Regions from separate parts of the Cytobacillus sp. Hz8 genome, predicted to be linked through region 1. Evidence: riboswitches for the same ligand, from Rfam matches in the RefSeq annotation. Region 1 holds a riboswitch; each other region holds the start of a gene.
What was found. Region 1 has a riboswitch for S-adenosylmethionine ahead of ACE38V_RS10195 (Fur-regulated basic protein FbpA). Riboswitches for the same ligand answer to the same signal wherever they lie in the genome.
Positions count from the first base shown of each region.

Region 2: it holds a riboswitch for S-adenosylmethionine, as region 1 does, so the genes downstream of both, ACE38V_RS05020 (YezD family protein) here and ACE38V_RS10195 (Fur-regulated basic protein FbpA) in region 1, are expected to answer to the same signal.
Region 3: it holds a riboswitch for S-adenosylmethionine, as region 1 does, so the genes downstream of both, ACE38V_RS11950 (O-acetylhomoserine aminocarboxypropyltransferase/cysteine synthase family protein) here and ACE38V_RS10195 (Fur-regulated basic protein FbpA) in region 1, are expected to answer to the same signal.

Region 1 covers NZ_JBHKFI010000006.1:181,116-188,956, forward strand. Annotated here, with positions in the region: gene ACE38V_RS10180 (hypothetical protein) at 1-47, opposite strand, end outside; gene ACE38V_RS10185 (hypothetical protein) at 293-502, shown strand; gene ACE38V_RS10190 (alpha/beta hydrolase family protein) at 493-1,311, opposite strand; gene ACE38V_RS10195 (Fur-regulated basic protein FbpA) at 1,316-1,483, opposite strand; SAM riboswitch class I at 1,605-1,708, opposite strand; gene ACE38V_RS10200 (YpzG family protein) at 1,829-1,981, opposite strand; tRNA gene ACE38V_RS10205 (tRNA-Arg) at 2,365-2,438, shown strand; gene ACE38V_RS10210 (LLM class flavin-dependent oxidoreductase) at 2,727-4,064, opposite strand; gene ACE38V_RS10215 (acyl-CoA dehydrogenase family protein) at 4,076-5,380, opposite strand; gene ACE38V_RS10220 (ATP-grasp domain-containing protein) at 5,453-6,406, opposite strand; gene ACE38V_RS10225 (LLM class flavin-dependent oxidoreductase) at 6,437-7,486, opposite strand; gene ACE38V_RS10230 (ABC transporter permease) at 7,578-7,841, opposite strand, start outside.
Region 2 covers NZ_JBHKFI010000002.1:382,286-390,126, reverse strand. Annotated here, with positions in the region: gene ACE38V_RS05045 (nitrite/sulfite reductase) at 1-821, opposite strand, end outside; gene cysC (adenylyl-sulfate kinase) at 874-1,476, opposite strand; gene sat (sulfate adenylyltransferase) at 1,488-2,630, opposite strand; gene ACE38V_RS05030 (sulfate permease) at 2,672-3,694, opposite strand; gene ACE38V_RS05025 (phosphoadenylyl-sulfate reductase) at 3,752-4,450, opposite strand; gene ACE38V_RS05020 (YezD family protein) at 4,579-4,734, opposite strand; SAM riboswitch class I at 4,831-4,943, opposite strand; gene ACE38V_RS05015 (bifunctional 5,10-methylenetetrahydrofolate dehydrogenase/5,10-methenyltetrahydrofolate cyclohydrolase) at 5,133-5,975, opposite strand; ZMP/ZTP riboswitch at 6,018-6,101, opposite strand; gene ku (non-homologous end joining protein Ku) at 6,635-7,471, opposite strand; gene ACE38V_RS05005 (DNA ligase D) at 7,607-7,841, shown strand, end outside.
Region 3 covers NZ_JBHKFI010000008.1:125,957-133,797, forward strand. Annotated here, with positions in the region: gene gcvH (glycine cleavage system protein GcvH) at 1-189, shown strand, start outside; gene ACE38V_RS11935 (toprim domain-containing protein) at 421-777, shown strand; gene ACE38V_RS11940 (thioredoxin family protein) at 796-1,098, shown strand; gene ACE38V_RS11945 (hypothetical protein) at 1,334-1,669, shown strand; SAM riboswitch class I at 1,750-1,850, shown strand; gene ACE38V_RS11950 (O-acetylhomoserine aminocarboxypropyltransferase/cysteine synthase family protein) at 1,944-3,260, shown strand; SAM riboswitch class I at 3,415-3,526, shown strand; gene ACE38V_RS11955 (methionine ABC transporter ATP-binding protein) at 3,751-4,776, shown strand; gene ACE38V_RS11960 (methionine ABC transporter permease) at 4,769-5,437, shown strand; gene ACE38V_RS11965 (MetQ/NlpA family ABC transporter substrate-binding protein) at 5,449-6,279, shown strand; gene sufC (Fe-S cluster assembly ATPase SufC) at 6,557-7,342, shown strand; gene sufD (Fe-S cluster assembly protein SufD) at 7,361-7,841, shown strand, end outside.

The DNA.
Region 1 (7,841 bases):
ATTGTCGACTCTAATAGTTTATCAATATCCGTATTGATTATTTCCATTATTATTTCCCCATCTCTTAAAACAAGTTTTTCAATCTATGATTTCACTTTGATTATAGAAACTATCTGACGATTATATAATATACTTCGAGCTTCTCTATATCTTTTTTGGGGGTTCACTTAATAATGAGGAAAACATCAGGTCAAGAGTTGCGTTTAGTATAAGTCAATATCGATACTAAAACTTCTCATTTGCAAATGATTCCTTTATAATAAAAGAAAAAATGGAAATAGGGGGTCATCTCATGGCTAAATCACAAGCAAAGAAGCTAAGAGCCAAACTGGTTCGAGAAGGGAAAAGAAATCCGGCTGACAACCGCAGTCCTTTTGTTTACACAGATATGCGAACAAGGAAAACTAAAACGAAAAAAGATTATTTATATCAAAAAAAACACAAGAATCATCTAACGGATAACGTAAAAGATGGTTCTTGTGTTTTTTATTGTTATGGTTGAATGTTGCGAAAGGAATTTGTTGCAATCTGTTGCTGCCTAGATAACCATTCTTTTGTAATATGAAGGAGTTCAACAAAATGTCCCCCATCAGAAAAAATATGGTTAGCCCCTTTTATCTCTTTTCTAATAACGGTTCCTTTCTCTCTATTTAAAAAGGATTGCTCGTATTTGGCACAGTAAGTAACAGGAATTTCCTCATCTGCCGTTCCATGAATAAGCAAAACATTTCCACTATATCCCTTTAGCTCAAAAAGGGGATGATATTTCTTCAATGATTGAAAATAGGAGTTTGTAAAATCATATCCTAAATAATTAATTTTATCCTTTGTTTCTAATGAGTCAACGTTCTTTTTCCCAATAATTAGTTCAATATCTTCAAAAGGTTGGCCTACTGCAGACCAAAGAATAAGATTTCTAATATTATTATCATGAATTGCCGTTAATAGCGCAGTTGCGCCGCCCAAGCTATGCCCTAATAGTGTTATATTGTCTTGTTCAATAAATGAAAGCGCACGTGCATATTGAATCACTGCTTGAGTTTGCTCAATCATCCCCGAAAGTCCGATTCCACCGTAAATTCCTGTGCTTTCCCCACATCCTGCATAATCAAAGCGAATTACAATGAACCCATCACGAACTAGCTCGTCTGCAGTCTTGACAAATAATCGATTCACACCAATTCGACTTCCAATAAAGCCATGACAGATAATAATCAGTGGATACCGTAGAAATGGGTTAAAATCATTTGGAAAATCCATCGATGCCATTAATTCTTCTTTTTCCCATTGAACATGAAAATGTTTACTCATTCACTTATTCCCCTTTTTGTATTTGAATAAATTTCTCCTTAAGTTTAATTTCATGATACACACTCTCTAAATCAGACAATGAAAGCTCAAATAGGTGTCGGTTTCCCTTTTTGTAAACACCTGATAGAAGGAGTTCGTGTATCAGCTGATCTTTTCGTTGTAATTCTTCCAACGTCCTTCTTCCTCCTTTATTCCGATTAATCCTATATGTTTAATGATTTAGAAGGTATAAAAAAACCCCTTCTATTGTTTTCGAGAACCATAAGAAGAGGTGATTATGTAATCTTTCGCTCATCTTATCTCTCAAGCAATTGCTTGTTGGAATTGGCACAGTTCTCGTAAAAGTCTGCTGCCGAGGCTTCAAAGGGCCAAATCCCTCCACCTCTCTCGATAAGAAGTATTCTTGAATGTTTGATTATTATATAATGTAACGAAAATATATTCAAATGTCAAACAGTTTTCTTTGAATAGAGGAAAAAAGAAGTGAAAACACTTCTTTTTTCCAGTCCTAGCATCCTTACCAACGGTGTGCTTTCGCATTGCTCCTCAGAATAATTGTATTATGTGTCACTTGCGTCTCACCGTTCACCTGTGACTTCGTTTTTTTTCGTCTCGTCCAAGTGTGGTGAAATAGCTCTGAGTGGGGATCTAATTGATCTTTGTAGCTCATCAAATCACCTCTTAGCAGGATACTTGATTGTGGAAACACTAATTATTAGTGCCCCATTAAATAGTATTAGGAATAGATGGTGAAACCTTACAAGTTAAAATTAACCAATTATTAGGAATATTTTCCATAAATTTATTATATCAGTATATATTCCTACCCGTTTTTTCAAACATTTTCCTTGAATAAATGATAGTTTTTACTTATAATGAAATTACTTGTTTATAAAAGATGAAGAATTGCTCAGCAGGATAGAGCACGTCCGAATATGCTTCTTTGAAATTTGCTTCAGCGTACTGATCGAGCTGCTTCTTGCTTTTGCTTTCTGAGATCAGGACGACACTTATAATTGTGTGTTATACTTTAATTTCATATATTTAAACCATGTCCCAGTAGCTCAGCAGGATAGAGCAACAGTTTCCTAAACTGTAGGTCGGAGGTTCGAATCCTCTCTGGGACGCTTTTAAATCCTTATATCTTTAAGGATTTTTTATTTTGCCATATGCAGGATAATAAACATTTTACTAATTTTCCAATGGCCCATTTTCACTAAGCCTTTTAGTTTCAGCACCTTTTTGATAATAAAGCGATAGCAAAGAAGTAACGACTATTCATCGAACTTCCAATAAAGATTGTATCCAATTTATTATGATCGTATTATCCCAGAAATACTGTTGAAGCTAAGCAAAGACCTTACCTGTTTCAAATGGAAGACCTTAACTTCAATATACGAATCAATTACTTATAATCAAATATTTGCTGTCTTTCTTACTTGTGGAAAATCTAGTCCAAGATTTTCACGTAGGGTATTTCCTTCATATTCTGATCGAAATAGCTTTCGATTTTGTAATTCTGGAATTGTAAATTCTACAAAATCTTTTACCCCTCCCGGAAAGTAGGGAAACTTCACGTTAAATCCATCACATGCATCATTTAAGAACCAATCACTTAGTTTGTCCGCAACCGTTTCACCTGAGCCAACAACAAATAAATGTCCCTGACTTTTTACGAAATAATTTGCAAGTTGTTGAATGGTCCAATTTTCTCTTCTAGCAAGATTAGCTAATTTTTCAAATCGACCCTTTTCTCCGTTGACATTTTCAATACTCTTCAATTGCGGCAAATAGTCATTAGGAGAATATTGAGATAAATCATGCTCTACATATCGAGATAACCAACCTATTCCCAACTCAGGAAGAATAAGTTCTTGAAAATGTTCATATTTTTCCTCAGCTTCTTTCTGACTTTTACCTACAAATGGGACAATTCCTGGCATAATATAAAATTGTTTTGGATCTCTAGCATGCTTTGCTACTCTTTGCTTCATAACCTCATAAATTCCTTTTCCTTCGTTAATAGATGAAGGGGCTAGTGTGAACAATATATCAGCATATTTTGCTGCAAATTCTCTTCCATCTTCTGAAGCGCTTGCTGTAACAATAACAGGGTTTCCTTGAGGTGGTCTTGGAATGTTCATTGGACCTTTCACTTGAAAGTATTTTCCTACATGATTGATAGGATGAATTTTGCTTGCATCCAGAAATTGACCGGTTTCCCGATTTAATATTAGTGTATCATCTTCCCAGCTGTCCCATAAATCCCTTGTTATTTCTACAAACTCAGCACCCCGCTCATATCGAAGTGAATGATCAATTTGTTTAGCAAGTCCAAAATTTGCCGCCTCATGATCATGAGCAGTTGTCACAACATTCCAAGCCGCTCTTCCTCCGCTTAAATGGTCAATCGTTGCGAACTTTCGCGCAACATTAAACGGATGATTAAATGTTGTCGATAATGTTGCAACTAAACCAATCTTACTTGTTACAGCTGCCAAGGCTGCCATTACGGCCGTTGCTTCCAGACAAATTTGAGGGGTATAAGCAATATCCTCTTCATTGTGAGCAAGGACGTCTGCAAGGAATAGTAGGTCAAATTTTCCTTGTTCAGCAAGCTGAGCAATTTCTTTATAAAGACTTAAATCAGTCACTTCTTCCGTTTTCGTTTCTGGATATCTCCAAGCAGCTAAATGATGGCCTAAGAAAGTTTGGAAAAAAGCACCTAAATGCATTTGCCTTTTATTAGACATGAAAACTCCTCCTATTTAATTTGTAATATTTGCTTATGATGACGATAATTTTCAATCGCCGTTGTTGAAGCCTGTTTCACAACCATATCATTAAGTGGTGGGTTAAAAAGACCACATTGAACATCTCGAAAGTATCTTTCCAATGGAAGATCTTGAGATAACGAATGACCACCTGCAATTTCCATGGTCAGTTCCACGATTTTTTTCGCATTGTTACAAATTGTATATTTGGTAATGGCCACCTCATTGGTCAACTTATCTCTCACATGTAGATTGTTATCCCATTTTTCAGCTAGGCTATATAAAAGGGATCTTGATACAGAAATAAGAATTTCGATTTCTCCTATTTTTTGCTGAACATGGGGCGCCTCTATAATAAAATCTCCAAGACTATCAGAATATTTTTCATCCGCATATGGGATAATAAAATCCCTTGCAGCTATTGCTATCCCAAGATAAATTGCTGGCAGTTGTAAGGTGTATGCGCTACTATTTGCATTGAAGCGATTGGGAACTCCCTTTTCTGAATAGGCCAATAATGCTTCATTAGGCACCAACACGTCATTGAGTTCGATATCATGGCTACCCGTTCCTCTCATCCCCATTACTTTCCATGTATCAATCACTTTTACGTTGCCGCTTTTTTCGATTAAAAACTCAGCTGTTTTATCTTCTTCTTCGATATAGGCTAAAACAGTAAAGTGTTTAACGATTGGTGCCAAAGTCGCAAATGCTTTTCTTCCTGTGATGATGTATCCATTCTCCGTCTTCCTTGCAATAGTCGCTGGATTTATTCCTCTCAAGATGTTTCCTGCTGCTCTTTCTGTTGCATAGACATTTAACAAAGAACCTTCTTCTACGGCCTCTTTACATATCTGTGAAAAAATTTGTTCCTTCCATGGTCGAAAATTACTAATACTAAAAAATGTCATAAGGTGCCAACCAACCGCTAAAGCCGTAGAACCATTAGCTTTAGCTAGCCTTTCTTGAACAAGCAGGATTTCATATAATGAAAGTTCCTCACCACCATATTCCTTAGGAATTGTTAACTTTAAGTATCCTTCTTTTCGCAGAATGTCAAAATGTTCAAACGGAAATTCTCCAGATTCATCAAATTTTGCAGCCGTTAAACTAATTTTCTCTGCAACCCGATTCGCATATTCTACTAAGCCTTCATCACGCTTATTGCGAATCGTATGATTTCTTTCGTCCAAAATCCCTTCACCCTCTTTTAATGAAATGCACATGGTACTGTATAACAAAAACACCTTAATTTCAGCAATTGAAATTAAGGCTTCTGGTGTTCCAGTCAGCAACTATTATTTTCCTAAAAAAGTGTCGAACCGATTAAATTTATTCTCATCTCATCACAAGAACTCTTATCTTCATTATCTAACAGCTACCGTTTGTTGCTTGGTTAATTCATTTCCCAAAAACTTGGCCAATTTTAGCATGCCAAATTTACCGGCTGCCTTTTCAGCTTCGCTATTATAATTAGTATTTGTATTAATATCGTATGTGAATAATTCACCATCACTGTTTTTAATAAATTCAATTCCTGCAACTGTAATATTATTTGCTTTTAAAAACTCTTCATATTGTGTAATAATCGGTTCATTGAACCCTTCAATAATCTGAAATTTTGGTTTTTCTTCAACTTGCTCCCCCACTGGACAAAATAGGTCTCCGATATTACAAGCATCTGCTGGGCAAAGCTCGAAACCTCCTGATGTATCAACTTGAACGGCATAAAAAAACTTGCCGCCAATAAATTCGCATCGAGTAATCAAGTGATCAGGAGATTTTATATATTCTTGAATTAGTGTAATCCCATCTACAGGTTCGTCAAATGCAGATCCATAAACATATTGCTTTAATGCATCAACAGAATGAAATAATTGTACACCTAATCCTTTACCAGCACGATTATGCTTTGTAATAAATGAATTCGCTTCTAATCTTTCTGCTGCCTTGATTATTTGCTCTTTACCTACAGCTGCAATGGTTCTCGGAGTTTTTATCCCTGCCTTAGTAAGCGCTGTATACTGTTTTACTTTGCTGAGCTCCAAATGAAGTGCACTTCTACCATTAAATACCTTACGATCATATTGTTCTAACCATACAAAGACCTGATCCGCGAATTCCGGTGCAAAGCGGTGATTACGAGTATGGGATGATGCACTCATTCGACTGTAAAATATTCCTTCCGGGGGCCTTGCATTTAAATCAATTAAACCTTTATCTAAAAACCATTCCTCATAAGGAATATATAATTCTTCCAATCTTTTTGTTAAGTGCTCAGTCCACTCATTATTCTCATGGATAATATAAATCTTGCTCATTTTTACACTCCCCTTTGATAACGGAATTACCTATACCCTAGTCTTTTGACTTTTCGCTTCAACCAATGGTTTCACTTGAGTTGCAAAGCGTTCCATTTCTTCTAGATGCGGTGAGAATTGCAGGATAAATAAATCAAGACCTATTTTTTCAAATTCAACAATTCGCTCAGCAATTTGTTCCGGTGTTCCAACTAGATTTGGACGAAGACCACGGTTAGATACGGAATAATCTTTTCGAGCAATTTCAATTTCCAGTTGGGATTTACTGGTGAAATCATCATACCCCGCATAACCACCTGATTCTTTTACATCTGTAATGCGCGCAAGTTCGGCTTGAGCTTCTTCTTCAGTATCACGGCAAATGACATAAGCCGCCATCCCAAATCTAGTAAACGGCTTCTTTCCTGCTTTTGCTTTTAAATGTTGCATTTCAGCAATTTTTTTCGCTATTTCTTCCACCGTGCCCCCATGCATTACATAGGCATCACATTTATCGACAATGGTTTGTTTACCACGTGCACTTTCGCCACCTGCATATAATATGGGGTGTGGGTGTTGGATAGGTTTAGGATATAACCGTGCATTTTCAATATGGTAATATTCCCCATCATAAGAAAAAGTATCTTCCGTCCACAATCCCTTCAAAACATCAATATATTCTTCTACACGATCATAACGATTATCATGTGCAGTGAATTGCCCTGCGTATTGGCGTGCTTCTTCTTCCCACCAAGCAGAAACTAGATTTAAATTAAAACGTCCCTTACTAATATGGTCAATGTTTGCTGCAGCTTTTGCTATCACAGCTGGATTGTGAAACCCCGGACGAATCGCTGTTAAAATTTCTAATTTTTCTGTCACGGCAGCTAATGCGGCTGCCGTTGACCATGCGTCTAATACATCTGCTTCTGGACCTTTAATATCATTTAAATAAAGTTCAGGGACTAGTGTCATATCAAATCCCCATTTTTCAGCTGCTTGACCCACTTTTTTAACATATTCAAAGGTTGCCGGCATATTTTCATTTTCCACGTTTCGTAACCATCCTCCAAAAATAGGTGTCCAATAACCAAATTTCATCATAATACCCCTTTTCATTTTTTCCTAATTCTTTTATGAAAATCCAACTACAATTTACTCTCTCAAATAGAAATAATTATTAAATATTATCTCATTCGGTGTACAATCCTTTTTTCCATTTCGTAAATCTAGTTTCAATTAATGCTAATAAATAATTTAAACCTAATCCCAAGAAGGCAAGTAAGATAATTCCAGCGTACATATCAGGAATTTGAAATATTTCCTGAGAATTTAAGATATAAAAACCGAGCCCTGATGAAGCGCCAATCATTTCTGCTGCAACTAAAGCAGTAATACAATATGCTCCTCCAAGCCGAATCCCTGTGAAAATACCTGGTGCTGCAGCAGGAATAAT
Region 2 (7,841 bases), on a different contig from region 1:
GCCATCAAAAATTTTAGGCGAGCATAATGGCGTTTTTCACGGAATCCATAATCACGGAATATCGTTGTTACAGCAATGGCAACCTCTTTTACTTGTTCAGGCTCTACGAAAACATCGACTTTTTGTGCAAGATAAGGTCTTGCTGATAAGCCGCCACCGATGATGAGATGAAATCCCAACTCTTCTTTTCCATCTATCACTTTTTTTGCTGGTACAAAGGAAACACAATTTATTTGTGAATTTGCCGCATTACGAACATTTGCGCTAATGGATATTTTAAATTTCCTTGGTAGATTGGAAAAATCCTCATTTTGTTGGAAAAACTCAAAGACATCCTTCACGATCGCGGTTGTATCGAATAATTCCTCTTTATCGATTCCAGCCAAAGGATTGCCGACGATATTTCGCGTAATATCTCCACAGGCACCAATGCTCGATAGACCCACACTTTCTAATCTTTTGTATATTTCAGGGATTTGATCAATAGTTAGCCAGTGAAATTGAATCGCTTGACGCGTGGTGATATCATAAACCCCTCTGCCGAAATCTTTTGCTATTGAAGCAAGGACCCGAACTTGATCATTTGTAAGGATTCCTGAAGGAACACAGACTCTCATCATAAAATATCCAGCTTCTTTTGGTCTTTGTAAATAAAGACCCGCCCATTTGAATTTATCCCATTCTTCTTTTGGAATCGAAGAAAAGCCATTTGCTGCGTAGTAAGGTATATCATTAAGGATGGTCAACCCATCTTTTTCAAGCTTCCATTTTTCCGTTGCATTTAACTTTTCAATATTTGTCCATGTTTTTGTATAAGCCATCTTATCGACTCTCCCTATTTATTTTTGCACAGAGAAAAAGCTCTTACACTCTTTAAATGCACTTTTTTTCCATTAGAAAATTGGTTAATTGCCCAACACAATCTTCAATAGAGAACACTACCGTATCTAAAATAATCTCGGCTTGAAGTGGTTCTTCATAAGGAGCACTAATTCCTGTAAAATTCGAAATTTCTTGATTACGTGCTTTTTTATAAAGTCCTTTTGGGTCTCTTCTTTCACATTCTTCAACAGAGCATTTCACATATACCTCCAAGAACTCTCCATCCTCCATAAGTTCTCTTACCACTTGACGGTCAGCTCGGTAAGGAGAGATAAAAGCAGTCAATACGATTTGCCCACTTTCTACTAATAGCTTAGAAACTTCGCCAATCCTTCGAATATTTTCTTTGCGGCTATGTTCATCGAATCCCAAATCATTATTTAATCCGTGACGAACATTATCTCCATCTAAAACAAAGGCTTGTTTTCCTTGGTCAAATAATCTCCGTGCCAAAGAATTGGCCACCGTTGACTTACCTGAAGCCGATAGTCCGGTAAACCATAATATAAAGCTGTGATGGCGGTTCTTTTCTCTTCTTTCTTCCTTCGAAATGGATGAATCATGCCAAACGATGTTTTGGATGGTTTCACTCATCTTTATCCCTCCTAATACGTCCCAACTTCTTGTTTAAGTCCATTAATCAACACTTCAACCACTTCTTTTCGGCTAAATGTGCTTGGAGGGATTTCTCCATTTCGCAGCATAGTTCTAACTTTTGTGCCAGATAAAATCACATGGTCCTTATGATCATGAGGGCAAGTTTTCGTGGTCGCCATTCCTTCGCATTTTTGGCAATAGAAGCTATGTTCAAATTTCATTGGCTTAATGCCAAGCTCTTCCTCTGTAAATTGATTAAAAATCTTTTGTGCATCATATGTTCCATAGAAATCACCAACACCCGCATGATCCCTGCCAACTATGAAATGAGTACAACCATAATTTTTGCGGACTAAAGCGTGAAAAATGGCTTCTCTTGGACCGGCATATCGCATCGCAGCTGGAAATACACCTAAAAATACGCGTTCTTCAGGATAATAGTTTTGCAGAAGAACCTGATAGCTCTCCATGCGGATATTTGCAGGAATATCATCAGATTTTGTTTCTCCCACAAGCGGATTCAAAAATAAGCCATCCACGGTTTCTAATGCGGATTTTTGGATATATTCATGTGCCCGATGAACCGGATTACGTGTTTGAAAGCCTACCACCGTTTTCCAGCTTTTTTCTGCGAAGATTGCTCTTGTTTCAATAGGATCATAGGTAAATTCGGCAAATTTCTTCTTCGGACGTTTAACTAGTGTGATCTCCCCGCCAACATAGATAGGACCACGATTGAATAATTTTTTCACTCCAGGATGAGCCAAGTCGTTCGTTCCATAAACATAAATGGCTTCTTTTTCTTTATCAGGGCGATAAATATCTTCAACCGCAAGAATCCCATATATTTCCCCTTTATAAACAAGCTGAACCTTTTCACCAAGTTTGATCCCCTTCACTTCTACTTCTTGAACAGGTAAAGTAATGGGGATGCTCCAAACCGTCCCATCCTCTAATCTCATGTTTTCAACGACCTGATTGTAATCTCTTTCATTCAAAAAACCGGTTATCGGACTATAGCCACCAATTGCAATTAGCTCTAAATCACTCAAGGCAATATTGTCGAGATTAAGTTTCCCTTCCAATGTTCGATATTCTTCTTCAGGGTTAAAAGCTTGAACCAGCTTCCCTCCATGTGGTAGTAAACTCATATTAATTCCTCCTTAATTTATATTTTTAGTAGGCTTTAGAATTAAATTCCGCCACCATCTTCATAATAGGAACGCTTTTCTTCATTCATTACTTTTAGCAATGTAAGTCCACCTAGAGTCGCGATAATAACACTTAACGGGATAATCACTGCATATATATCAATATCTAAAAAGAGCTCTACCAAAAAATAAGAAATCGTTAACGAAATCAATGGTGAGACAATCCAGATACTAAAAATCTTCTTTACAATGCTTTTTTGCAAAATACTTTTTCCGTTTTTTGCCATACCGATTCCTATGATGGAAGAAGAAGTAACTTGTGTTAATGGAACAGGCAATCCATATAATGAACTAATGATCACAAGGATAGCTCCAGTAGCTGAAATTAATATTCCTTCTGATTTTTCATAATGTGTGATCTTTTTCCCATTCGTCTCAAGAACACGTTTTCCAAGAAGTACAGCCCCAAGCGCAACAAAGAATCCACCTATCCATGTCCCCTTTCCTACAGAAAGCAGCCCAGCTGCAACCGATGGTCCAACAGCATTCGCAACATTGTTCATTCCTGCTGAAAAGGCTTCAAAAAAACCGGAAACAATTAATACATAGGTAAGGATATGATGCTCCGTCTGAAGCCCCTTGTTTTGAAAAAAGTATAGCCCCTTCCCCATTATGTAAGTGATTATAAATGCCGTTACTGGAACAAGAACCCAGAACATCATAATCGTTAAAAGCGAATGAACAAACAAGACCTTATAAGCAACCCCTACACCAACAACCGCTCCAACCGTCACTTCACTTGTTGATAGTGGAATTCCAATCAGATTTGCCAAAAACAAGGAACAAGTGGCTGATAAAAGAATGATGATAACCACCTTTGCCGTAATCATTTCCTGTGGAATGATGCCAGAACTAATGGTTTTAACGACCTCGCCACCGCCAATAACTGCACCAGTAAAAACCCCAATAGAGCAGATGATTAAAGCTATGCGAGCCTTTTTAATAGCACCAGAGCCATAAGCAACTCCCATTGATGCAGCTGCACCACTCGCACCAATATTCATTGCAAAAAACAAGCTAATAAGGATAGCACAAATATTAAACAAATCCAGTCTCCTCTCCTAGTGAAGACCGCACTCTGTCTTCCCTTTTCCTTTCCATCTTCCAGAGCGTAAATCCTCTTCATTAAAAACGGGTGCAGTACAATGAGTACAGCCTATGCTTGGGTAGCCACGGTCATGCAAAGGATTGTATGGAAGCTGTTGCTTATAAACATAGCGCCATACTTCCTTCCACGACCAATGGATAAGCGGACATATTTTAATCGATTGAAATTTAGGATCAAGATTAATAAACTCAACATTTTTTCTCGTTTCCGATTGTTCTCTTCGTAATCCAGAAATCCAAGATTTTGCATCAGTTAATGTTTCCCTTAACGAAGCGAGCTTGCGAATTCGACAACAGAGATCAGGGTTCGATTCCCATAACCTATCCCCATACTGTTCCACTTGATCTTGCAGGGTTAGTTTTGGTCTTTTCATTTCGATTTTTAATTGCGGGTATTTTTCCTTTACTCTTTCAATCGTTTCATAGGTTTCCTTAAAATGAACATCGGTATCAAGAAAAATAATTTTTGCATCCGGTTTTACCTTTGAAATTAAATCAATTAATACAATTCCCTCGATTCCAAAGCTGCACGCGTATACAATATCCTCTCCGTAATGCTTATATGCCCAGTCGAGAACATTTAGAGCACCTTTATAAGTTTCATCCACTTCAAAATCCCTGATCGGTTTTATCCAATCATTATAAGTCAGCATTTTCATCATCTCCTCAAAAATCAATTTCTCCCTAAATTTTAGAAATAAAAAGAGACGTCCTAATGAATAAGAAGATTTTTTGTCTCTTATCATTAGGACGCCTCTAGTTTTCTAGTCAGCATCCATGTTTATTTCAGCCTTACTTTCTCATTTCTTTCAATTTGGATCACTTTGCCGTCTTGGATTATGAGTGTAATAGAGCCATGCCCCATCGAATGGAGCATTTCTCTTAACTTTGGAATCACTTGATCCAATTGATCGATTTTTCCCTCATTTTTTGCCACTCGATTTCCTCCTACCTATACTTTCACTGGGCAAACTTTAAGGCAATCGCACCTGAATAAAAAAATCCTCCCATTAGGAAAGATTAGTAGGTATGTACCTTATCTTTCAAAATGAAATTACATTTTGCTGGAGTTAGCACCTTGCATTAATAAGCCTGTAGGTTGCCGGGTTTCATAGGGCCAGTTCCCTCCACCACTCTGGATAAGTAATATTATTTTATTATTCTAAATAATAACATATTTTTTTCTGAAGTCAACCCTAGTATTTCGATAGGAATTTAATTTTTTAAATTTAATCATTGAAAATAGCTGTACCTCCTCTAAATGGGTGTAGTTAAGTGACAAAAAAACACCCTTCTGCTTTTTTATCGCAAAAGGATGCTAAGAAGTTTCATATTCTATATTTGAAGTGTTCTTTCAGCTGAATCTACCGTATGCTTTAATAACATCGAAATGGTTACAGGACCTACACCACCTGGTACAGGTGTAATGGCGGATGCTTTTTCGAAGCATGAATCATAATCGACATCACCAATATTGCCTTCGTTATAGCCGGCATCGAGTACAACCGTTCCTTCTTTTAACCATTCCCCTTTAACAAAATTAGGCTTTCCAACAGCGGCTACGACAATATCTGCCATTTTTAAAATCTCTGGTAGATTTTTTGTATAAGAATGACAGGTTGTCACCGTTGCATTTTCATTAAGTAATAAAGCTGACACTGGCTTTCCTAGGATCGGACTTCTGCCAATAACTACTGCATGTTTGCCGCTAACCGAAATATCATAGTGTTCTAAAATCTTCATAATAGCGGCTGGTGTGCAAGATGGGAAAATGCCAAATCCAAGCGCAGTTTGTCCGTAACCCCAACTTGTTACACCATCTACATCCTTTTCAAGGGCAATCGCTTCAAATGCCTTCCGTTCATCAATATGACCTGGAACCGGGTGTTGTAGGAGAATTCCATGTACATTTTTATCCTCATTTAGCCCATAAATAGCATCCAATAATTGCTCTGTTGTCGTTTCTGCTGGTAAATGAATTTTTTGTGAATCAATCCCCAATCGTGCACATGCATTTCCTTTCATTCTCACATAAGTTGCTGATGATGGATCATCACCAACTAAGATCGTGACTAAAGAAGGCGTTACACCTTGTTCTTTAAGTTTGAAAATTCTCTCTTTTAATCTTTCTTTTACCGCATTTGCTACTTTGTTTCCATCTAATATCAATTTTTCCATATCTTTCACTCCCCGGAATTGGTTGAAAGAGAATAACAAACTATTCTCTGCCCAGACGACCGGCTATTTCTTTTTCGCAGCTCCCTTATGGTTGATTCCACATCGTCGTCAGTCACTGCGAACCTTCATTTTTTTTATATTCAAATAATAGCATAGAGCACATATATTTCAAACTAATATTATCAAATTGTTCGTGTTTCACTATTAAAAAAGGCTGACAATTATATCAGCAGCAAATGCTTAGATACAATCCATCAGCCTAAATCAAGTATTTGGATATGTTTTTCATTCACATGTATAACCTAAAACAACGAAAGCCCTACCTCTCTTCCGTCTTTACGGCTCCTCGACCGCGCCTACAAGAATCAGGTTCCTTAATAGTTTCTGGGAATAATGACTTTAAAGATACTGGAGTAGTGATACGTGTAAGAAGAGGTTTGTTACAAAAGTGGGTTAAAAATCTCTGGAAACACAAAACCTAAACAATCTTTAAGTGTTCAACTATTTACTTTGTTAAAAATAATTTAACATCCAAACACAAGGTATTAATTATATAACATTTTGTCGTTATCGTCAACATGAAAACCGAATGAACAATAATAATCTGCCAAACAGTACATCAAACGAACAATTTCATGTTCTGCTTGGCGATATGGAGTTCAAGCCTGTTTCCGTTCCTTTGCTTTTGTTGTTGTCCTTTTTCTTGTTTTTGTTTCTTTCACTGGCTTTGTTCGATCAATCGAAGCCTGAAGAGCAGCCATTAAGTCGGTTACATTGGACTTGACCTCTTTTTCAGCAGAAGTAACAACCTTATTTCCTGTTCGTTTCGCCTCAATTAAATCTAAGAGAGCTGTACGATAATCATCCTTGTATTTTTCCGGTTCAAATTCTGTTGTTAATTGGTCGATTAACAGAATAGCTGTATCTAGTTCTTTTTTTGTCACTTTATCCCCTGATGGAACATTAGGAACATCTTCCGCCGCTCGAACCTCGTCTGGATAATGGATGGTTTCCATCACTAAAGTGTTTTTATAGACACGTATAACGGCAAGCTGCTCTTTCGCCCTGATAATAATCTTCGCTAATCCAACCTTTGCTGATTCCTCAAGTGCCTTCCTTAATAAGGAATAAGCCTTTCCTCCCCCTTCATGTGGAGACATATAATAGGTTTTATCATAGTAAATCGGATCTATTTCCTCCATTTTAACAAAATCAATAATCTCCACCGCTTTATCTTCATTTTCCTTCCGAAGCTTCTCCAGATCTTCATCATCCAAGACAACAAATTTTCCTTTTGTATATTCATATGCCTTCACAATATCCTCAGGTTTTACTTCCTCTTCACAAGCAGAGCAAACCTTCTCATACTTAATTGGCGCATGGCATTTCTTGTGTAATGTCCTAAGTTTAACGTCTTTATCTTCCGTAGCTGCATGCAGTTTGATTGGAATATTCACTAAGCCGAAGCTGATGCTGCCCTTCCACATTGTATGCATATGAAAACTCCATTCTTCTTTTATTTATACTTAATGTATGTAAATCACTAAAAAGCATGTATTTCAAGATTTGGAAGAGAAGAATTATCAGACTTTGGAGACAATATTAAAAAAGTTGAGAAAGGAACAAAAAAAATGAAGCCAATGCTCCCAAGCTTAACCTTTGAGATCCCAAATGATGATAATTGGTTTTATGAGGTAAAATATGACGGGTTTCGTGCAATCTTGGATTGGAATAAAGAAATCAGCATAACTAGTCGCAACGGAAAATCATTGCTTCCAATCTTTCCCGAAATCCACCAATTTTTAGAGGAAAACAAGAATCATTTTCAACCCTTTTTACCTTTCATATTAGACGGGGAATTAGTCT
Region 3 (7,841 bases), on a different contig from region 1:
TCCGAATTATATGCACCTATTAGTGGTAAAGTTGTTGAAATTAATGAGGATTTAAATGATAATCCTGAAAATGTTAATGAATCACCATATGAAAAGGCTTGGATGATTGTTATAGAGCCTTCTAATTCTAGTGAACTAGATAACTTAATGAATGCTGAACAATATGAAGAAATGATTAAAGAGGACTAATTTTTTATTGAGAGGAGGGTCGAACAACTTTTTGGATAAGTGGTTCGACCCGCTTATTTTTTTCTTGAACAATCTTGTTTTAAGCTGATTGCCTTGGAATAGGTAGAGGGAATCATTTAACCCTCAGTAAAAGAAGCATAAATGGATAGATTCATTCTCATAGATAGGTACACCATTTTCTAATATAATGAATATGGTAAAGTAATTATACTTTCGATCAAGGTGATCAAAATGAATGAAGATAAACCAGATAAAGTAATCATTGTGGAAGGAACATCGGATAAAAGAAAAATAATGAATATTATCAAGGAACCTATTGATGTGATCTGCACGAATGGAACCATTAGCATGACAAAGCTTGATGAATTAGTAGACACACTTGAGGATCGCGATATTTATATTTTAGTCGATGCTGATGAAGCAGGGATGAAGCTGCGGAATCAATTAAAAAGAGAATTTCCTGATGCTGAGCATCTTTATATTGATAGGTGCTATCGTGAAGTAGCAACGGCTCCAGAATATCACTTAGCAACTGTATTAACGGGAGCAAATATAGATGTCTATACAGAATTTTTAGACAGAGGTTAGCAAATGGATGAGTCATCAATGTCAGGTTTAAAACAATATATGGAGAAAAAGGGAGTGTCTTTCCTCTATTTGTATACTCCCCTTTGTGGAACGTGTAAAATTGCCGGTAAGATTCTCGAAGTAGTTGAACAATTATTACCAAATGAGCAATTTCGCAAAATGAATTTAAATTTCATACCAGAATATGCTAAAGAATGGTCAATAGAAAGTGTGCCTTGCCTTCTTATCTTTCAGAATGGGAAAATTCTTGAAAGAATTTATGCATTTCACTCCGTTCCTCATTTATATGAAAAATTACAAGGTCTAGTGAAATCTAATTGAAGATAAGAGTATTTTTTACCAATGGACAAAGTGTTGAAATTTGGCATTGAAAGTCCCAAAACACTCGACATCAATTAGGATGCTCTTGTAAATTTTGACATATTTCTTAGGAAATAAAAGACGATGGAAGATAAAAAGCTCCATTGTCTTTTTTTTGTCGAAAGAAAATAAAAGTTGTTAAAGGGATTTATGCCATTTAATAGAATTATTATCTACAAAAGGGAGTGTGAGAACATTGCAAGACGTTTTGGTTGATTTTATTAACGGAGTCAAGGGCAAAAAACATTTAATGGACTTGTTAAATGATTCATTAATTAAATTAAGCATTAAAACGGAAAAAAGCAATGCGAATCTGTTAATTGGTAAAGGTGATCTTCTCATGGTTAATTCAGATGATGTCATTCGACCAGACTGTGAAATTATAGGTGAGGAGCGAATTATTGAATCCGTGTTAGAAGGAAAAGTGAAATTACGAGAGGCAGTAAAAAGGGAAAAATTGGAAATGATAGCAACATACAGAACAACACTCTATTTAGAAACCTTGTTTATTCTTGGGAAACCCTACCAATAATATTAAAAAAACATTGACGGTCATAAACTAATTATGCTAATATTCATGTAATCATAATTTTTTGAAAATAATTAAATAGGTTCTTATCTAGAGAGGTGGAGGGACTGGCCCTATGAAGCCCGGCAACCGGTTGATTTACACGGTGCTAATTCCAGCAGAGGATTACTCTGACAGATAAGAAGAGTTCGATATCAAACCTCTTCTTATGAAGAGGTTTTTTTATCGTTTGCTGAAATATGCTAAAAAATGATAAGAAAAAGGGAGAGTTGAGAAAATGACAGAAAAACAAAAAAATTATCACTTTGAAACCCTTGGAGTTCATGGCGGACTTGAACCAGATCCAGTGACAGGAGCAAGGGCGGTACCCATTTATCAAAATAATGCCTACCAGTTTAAAAATACAGAACATGCAGCCAATTTGTTTGGGTTAAAGGAACCTGGTTACATTTATACTCGTATTCATAACCCGACTCTAACTGTATTTGAAGAAAGAATTGCTTTGCTTGAAGGAGGCGTAGGTGCTTTAGCAGTTGCCAGCGGAATGGCGGCAATCACATTAGCAATATTAAATATTGCTCAAGCTGGTGATGAAATTGTTGCTGCATCCAATTTATATGGGGGTACATATAACTTATTTGCTGTTACCTTACCGAAATATGGAATCAGCGTAAAGCTTGTTGAGCCAGATTCTTTAGATAACTTCAAAAATGCCATTACCGATAAGACGAAGGCCATTTATGCTGAAACGATTGGTAATCCAAGTTTAAAAGTTCTTGATATTGAAGGTGTAGCGAATATTGCTCATGAAGCAGGTATTCCACTGATTGTTGATAATACTTTTGCAACTCCGTACTTATGCAGACCAATCGAATTTGGAGCTGATATTGTTGTACACTCAGCAACAAAATGGTTGTTAGGAAATGGAACCACTCTTGGTGGCGTAATTGTAGATGGAGGAAAGTTTGATTGGAATTCACCTAAATTCCCTGGATTTACTGAACCAGACCCAAGCTACCACGATATTGTTTATAGCGAAGCATTAGGAGCGGTGGCCTATATTACAAAAGCAAGAGTTCAGCTTCTTCGTGATTTTGGACCAACCTTGAGTCCACAAAATGCCTTTCAATTTACCCTTGGATTAGAGACTCTACATGTAAGAATGAAGGAACATGTCGCAAACACGAAGATCATTGTGGATTACTTACAAAAACATCCAGCAGTAACATGGATCATCTACCCTGGCCTTGAAACAAGTTCCGATAAAGTTCTTGTAGATAAATATTTTCCTAAAGGTGCTGGATCTGTTGTTGTTTTTGGAATTGCAGGGGGCAGAGAAGCAGGGGCTGCATTTATTAATCATCTAGAATTATGGGCTCATGTGGCGAACGTCGGTGATGCAAAAAGTCTTGTTATACATCCAGCAAGTACGACTCATCAACAATTAGATGCAGAAGGATTAGCCGCTGCAGGAGTACCTGAGGATCTCATTCGCCTTTCTATTGGTATTGAAAATGCAGACGATCTCATTGAGGATTTAGAGCAAGCGATTGGGGCGGCAACAGGGATTACAAGTCTCGCAGCAAAGGCTTAATCTTTAATATTGATATAATAATTATTAGGGAATTTACCAGTATAAAACAGTTGAATTGTCATTGACACCCTTTTATTTCCGTGATACGATAAGTCTCGTAACAATTTTATGAACTTTTCTGAAATAGAACTTAATTGAATATAGATGAGATTCACTCTTATCAAGAGAGGTGGAGGGATGTGCCCGATGAAACCCGGCAACCGTCAATATGATTATTGAAATGGTGCCAATTCACACAGAACAATGATTGTTTTGGTAGATAAGAGAAAGGACATGAATGAATGCCTTTCTGCTTATCTGTGCAGAAAGGTTTTTTTATTAGTTATAAGGGAAAAGTAAATCTATTAACGAAAGCCAGATAAAACAAAGTAATGGATTGAAATTGGATGATAAATCCGTTTTGGGAAATTTAAATACGGTGCTCACAATCTTTATAACTATTAATCAATCTATTTTTATCAGAAATATCGGAAATAAAGGGGTGATTTCATTGATCACAATAAGCAATGTAAAAAAGATTTATTCTTCAAAAAATAGTAGTATTACAGCTGTAGAAGATGTCAACCTAGAAGTCAATAGTGGAGAGATCTTTGGTGTAATTGGCTATAGTGGGGCAGGAAAAAGTACGCTAATTCGCATGCTCAATGGATTAGAAATACCAACTGAAGGGACCGTTACGGTTGCAGATAAACTCATTTCCAAAATTAAGGGAAGTGCCTTAAGAAAAGCAAGACAGGAAATCAGCATGATATTCCAGCATTTTAATCTGCTATGGTCTCGGACTGTAAGAGAAAATATTGCTTTTCCATTAGAAATTGCAGGTGTTTCAAAGGCTGAACGAAAAAAAAGAGTTGATGAGCTAATTAAGCTAGTTGGCTTAGAAGGTAGAGAGAATTCTTATCCTTCTCAATTAAGTGGTGGACAAAAGCAAAGAGTGGGGATTGCAAGAGCCCTAGCCAATAATCCTAAAGTTCTTTTATGTGATGAGGCGACTTCTGCTTTAGACCCACAGACAACAGATTCGATTTTAGATCTCCTCGTAGATATAAATAAACGCTTAGGACTAACTATTGTTCTTATTACTCATGAGATGCATGTTATTCGCAAGATTTGTCATCGTGTGGCCGTGATGGAGGAAGGAAAAATTGTGGAAATCGGTTCCGTTTTGGATGTATTTAAAAATCCACAGCAATCGATAACAAAGCGCTTCGTTCAACAGGTGACAGAACCTGAAGAAACAAAGGAAACCATTGATCACCTATTGGTCAACTACCCTCATGGTAAAGTTATTCAGCTTGGCTTTATAGGGGAATCGGCAGAGCAACCATTGATTACCAATATTATTCGCCACTACAATCTGACGGTGAATATTCTTCAAGGGAAAATTTCGCAAACACAAAGTGGTTCTTATGGTACATTATATATCCATTTAGATGGAGATAAGGAAGAAATCACGAAGGCAATTGATTACATTCGTTCTCAACAAGTGGGAGTGGAGGTGATGACAAATGCTTGAGAAATTCTTTCCGAATGTTGACTGGCAAGCGATGTGGTCAGCTACCGTGGAAACCCTATACATGGCAGGGATCTCTGTATTAGTTACTTTTATCTTAGGAATTATCTTAGGATTATTACTTTTTCTAACGTCAAAAGGGAATATCTGGCAAAATATAACGATTAATAAATTCATTAGTGCCATTGTCAATATTTTTAGATCAATTCCCTTTATTATTTTGATAGTTTTACTTATTCCGTTCACCAAGCTTTTACTCGGAACCATGATTGGTGCCAATGCTGCCTTACCAGCCTTAATTATTGGAGCAGCACCGTTCTATGCCAGAATGGTGGAAATTGGTTTAAGAGAAATTGATAAAGGGGTTATTGAAGCAGCAAGATCCATGGGTGCAAAAACAAGCACTATTATATGGAAGGTTCTTTTACCAGAATCAATGCCAGCTCTTATTTCAGGCATTACGGTTACCGCCATTGCTTTAGTTGGCTACACGGCGATGGCCGGAGTAATTGGTGCTGGTGGCTTGGGAAACCTAGCTTATCTAGAAGGGTTTCAAAGAAGCCGAAATGACGTTACCTTAATGGCAACGATTGTCATTCTGATTATTGTTTTCATTATCCAATTCATTGGAGATTATATAACATCAAAATTAGATAAAAGATAGGGGAGTCAAACATGAAAAAATGGTTTAGTCTTATTTTAGTTCTTGCGGTTGCCCTTGTTGCAGCAGCTTGCGGTACATCTGACGATAAAGCAGATGGCGGAAAAGAGTTAAAGAAATTAGTTGTTGGCGCTTCAAACGTTCCTCATGCTGAAATTTTGGAAAAAGCAAAACCAATTTTAAAGGAAAAAGGAATTGATTTAGAAATTAAAAAATTCCAAGATTATATTTTGCCAAACCAAGCTTTAGAGTCTAAAGAATTAGATGCAAACTATTTCCAACACATTCCTTATTTAGAAGGACAAATTGCTGAAAATGGTTATGACTTTGTCAATGCCGGTGGTATTCATATTGAGCCAATCGGAATTTATTCTAAAAAGTATAAATCATTAGATGATCTTCCAACTGGGGCAAAAATTATTATGAGTAATTCAGTTGCAGACCATGGCCGTATTTTAACCTTGCTTGAAAGCAAAGGACTTATTAAGCTAAAAGACGGTGTGGATAAGGTTAAAGCTACTGTGAAAGATATCGCTGAAAATCCTAAAAAATTAAAATTTGATACAGAATATGAAGCATCTTTATTACCACAAATTTATAACAATAATGAAGGCGATGCTGTCTTAATTAATTCAAACTATGCCATTGATGCTGGTTTAAATCCATTAAAAGATTCCATTGCAATCGAAGATAAAGATTCACCATATGTGAATGTCGTTGTTGTAAGAAAAGGCGATGAAAATAAACCAGAAATCAAAACTTTGGTAGAGGTTCTTCATTCAAAAGAAATTCAAGATTTTATTCTTGATAAGTACAAAGGTGCCGTTGTACCTGTTAATAAATAATGGAGATAGAGAGTCTATCCAATTGGGTAGGCTCTTATTTTTTTTATAAAGGAAGCCTGTTTTTGGTTTTGCCAATAAATGAATCTCTACATTATTTTCCTTTTTTAGGAAACATTATAATCGTCAGAAATAAGGCTCTTTTCCACTACTTAAGAGTTGATAACAGATTTCATTTGTTATAAGATTGTAATGAGAATAAAGTGAGAATGAAGGATAGGCTATTTATTTAGCTTTCTTTATACAAAACAAACTTCTTTACTAACGGAGGGTAATATTTATGGCAAGATCTACATTAATTATCAAAGACCTTCATGTTTCAATCGAAGGAAAAGAGATATTAAAGGGTGTTAACCTGGAAGTAAAGGGCGGAGAGATTCACGCGATTATGGGACCGAACGGAACAGGTAAATCGACTTTATCTTCTGCAATTATGGGACACCCGAAATATAAAGTAACTAGCGGAACGATTACTTTGGACGGAAAAGATGTTTTAGAAATGGAAGTGGACGAGAGAGCACGTGCGGGGCTATTTCTTGCCATGCAATATCCTAGTGAAATAAGCGGTGTAACCAATGCGGACTTTTTACGCTCAGCAATTAACAGCCGCAGAGAAGAAGGAGATCAAATTTCTCTAATGAAATTTATCCGTAAAATGGATGAGAAAATGGATTTCTTAGAAATGGATCAAGATATGGCGCAACGTTATTTAAATGAAGGTTTTTCAGGTGGAGAAAAGAAACGCAATGAGATCCTTCAGCTTATGATGATTGAACCCAAAATTGCCATTCTAGATGAAATTGATTCCGGTCTTGATATTGATGCACTTAAAGTTGTTTCAAATGGAATCAATGAAATGCGCGGAGAAGATTTTGGCTGCATAGTTATTACTCACTATCAGCGTCTATTAAATTACATCACTCCAGATGTTGTTCATGTTATGATGCAAGGTCGTATTGTCAAAACAGGTGGTCCTGAGCTTGCTCAACGTCTAGAAGCTGAAGGCTACGATTGGATTAAGAAGGAACTTGGTATTGAAGACGAAACAGTTGGGCAAGAAGCTTAATGGGTAAGGGGGATCAAAATGACAACAGAGACAAAATTACCATTCGAGACTGAACATGTTCGTTCATTTTCTGAAGAAATGGGCGAACCTGCTTGGCTAACAGAGTTTAGGCTTAATGCATTAACTAGAGTTGAAGAATTGCCACTTCCTAAAGTGGATAAAACCAAAATTGCTAAATGGAATTTCACACAATTTGATAGGCATATTGTGAAAAGTGAAGATTATTCATCCCTCAATGAATTGCCTAGTGAGGTTAAGACATTAATTGAATTAAATGAAACAAATAATAACTTATATATCCAGCGTAATAATCGCCCAACTTATTTATCCGTATCTGATGAGCTAAAAGAGAATGGCGTCATTTTTGTGGATATTTTTACAGCTGCGCGTGAGCATGGAGAGCTCTTACAAAAATACTTAATGCATGATGGAGTAAAGGTTGATGAACATAAATTAACGGCTCTTCACGCAGCATTATATAATGGTGGAGTTTTCTTAT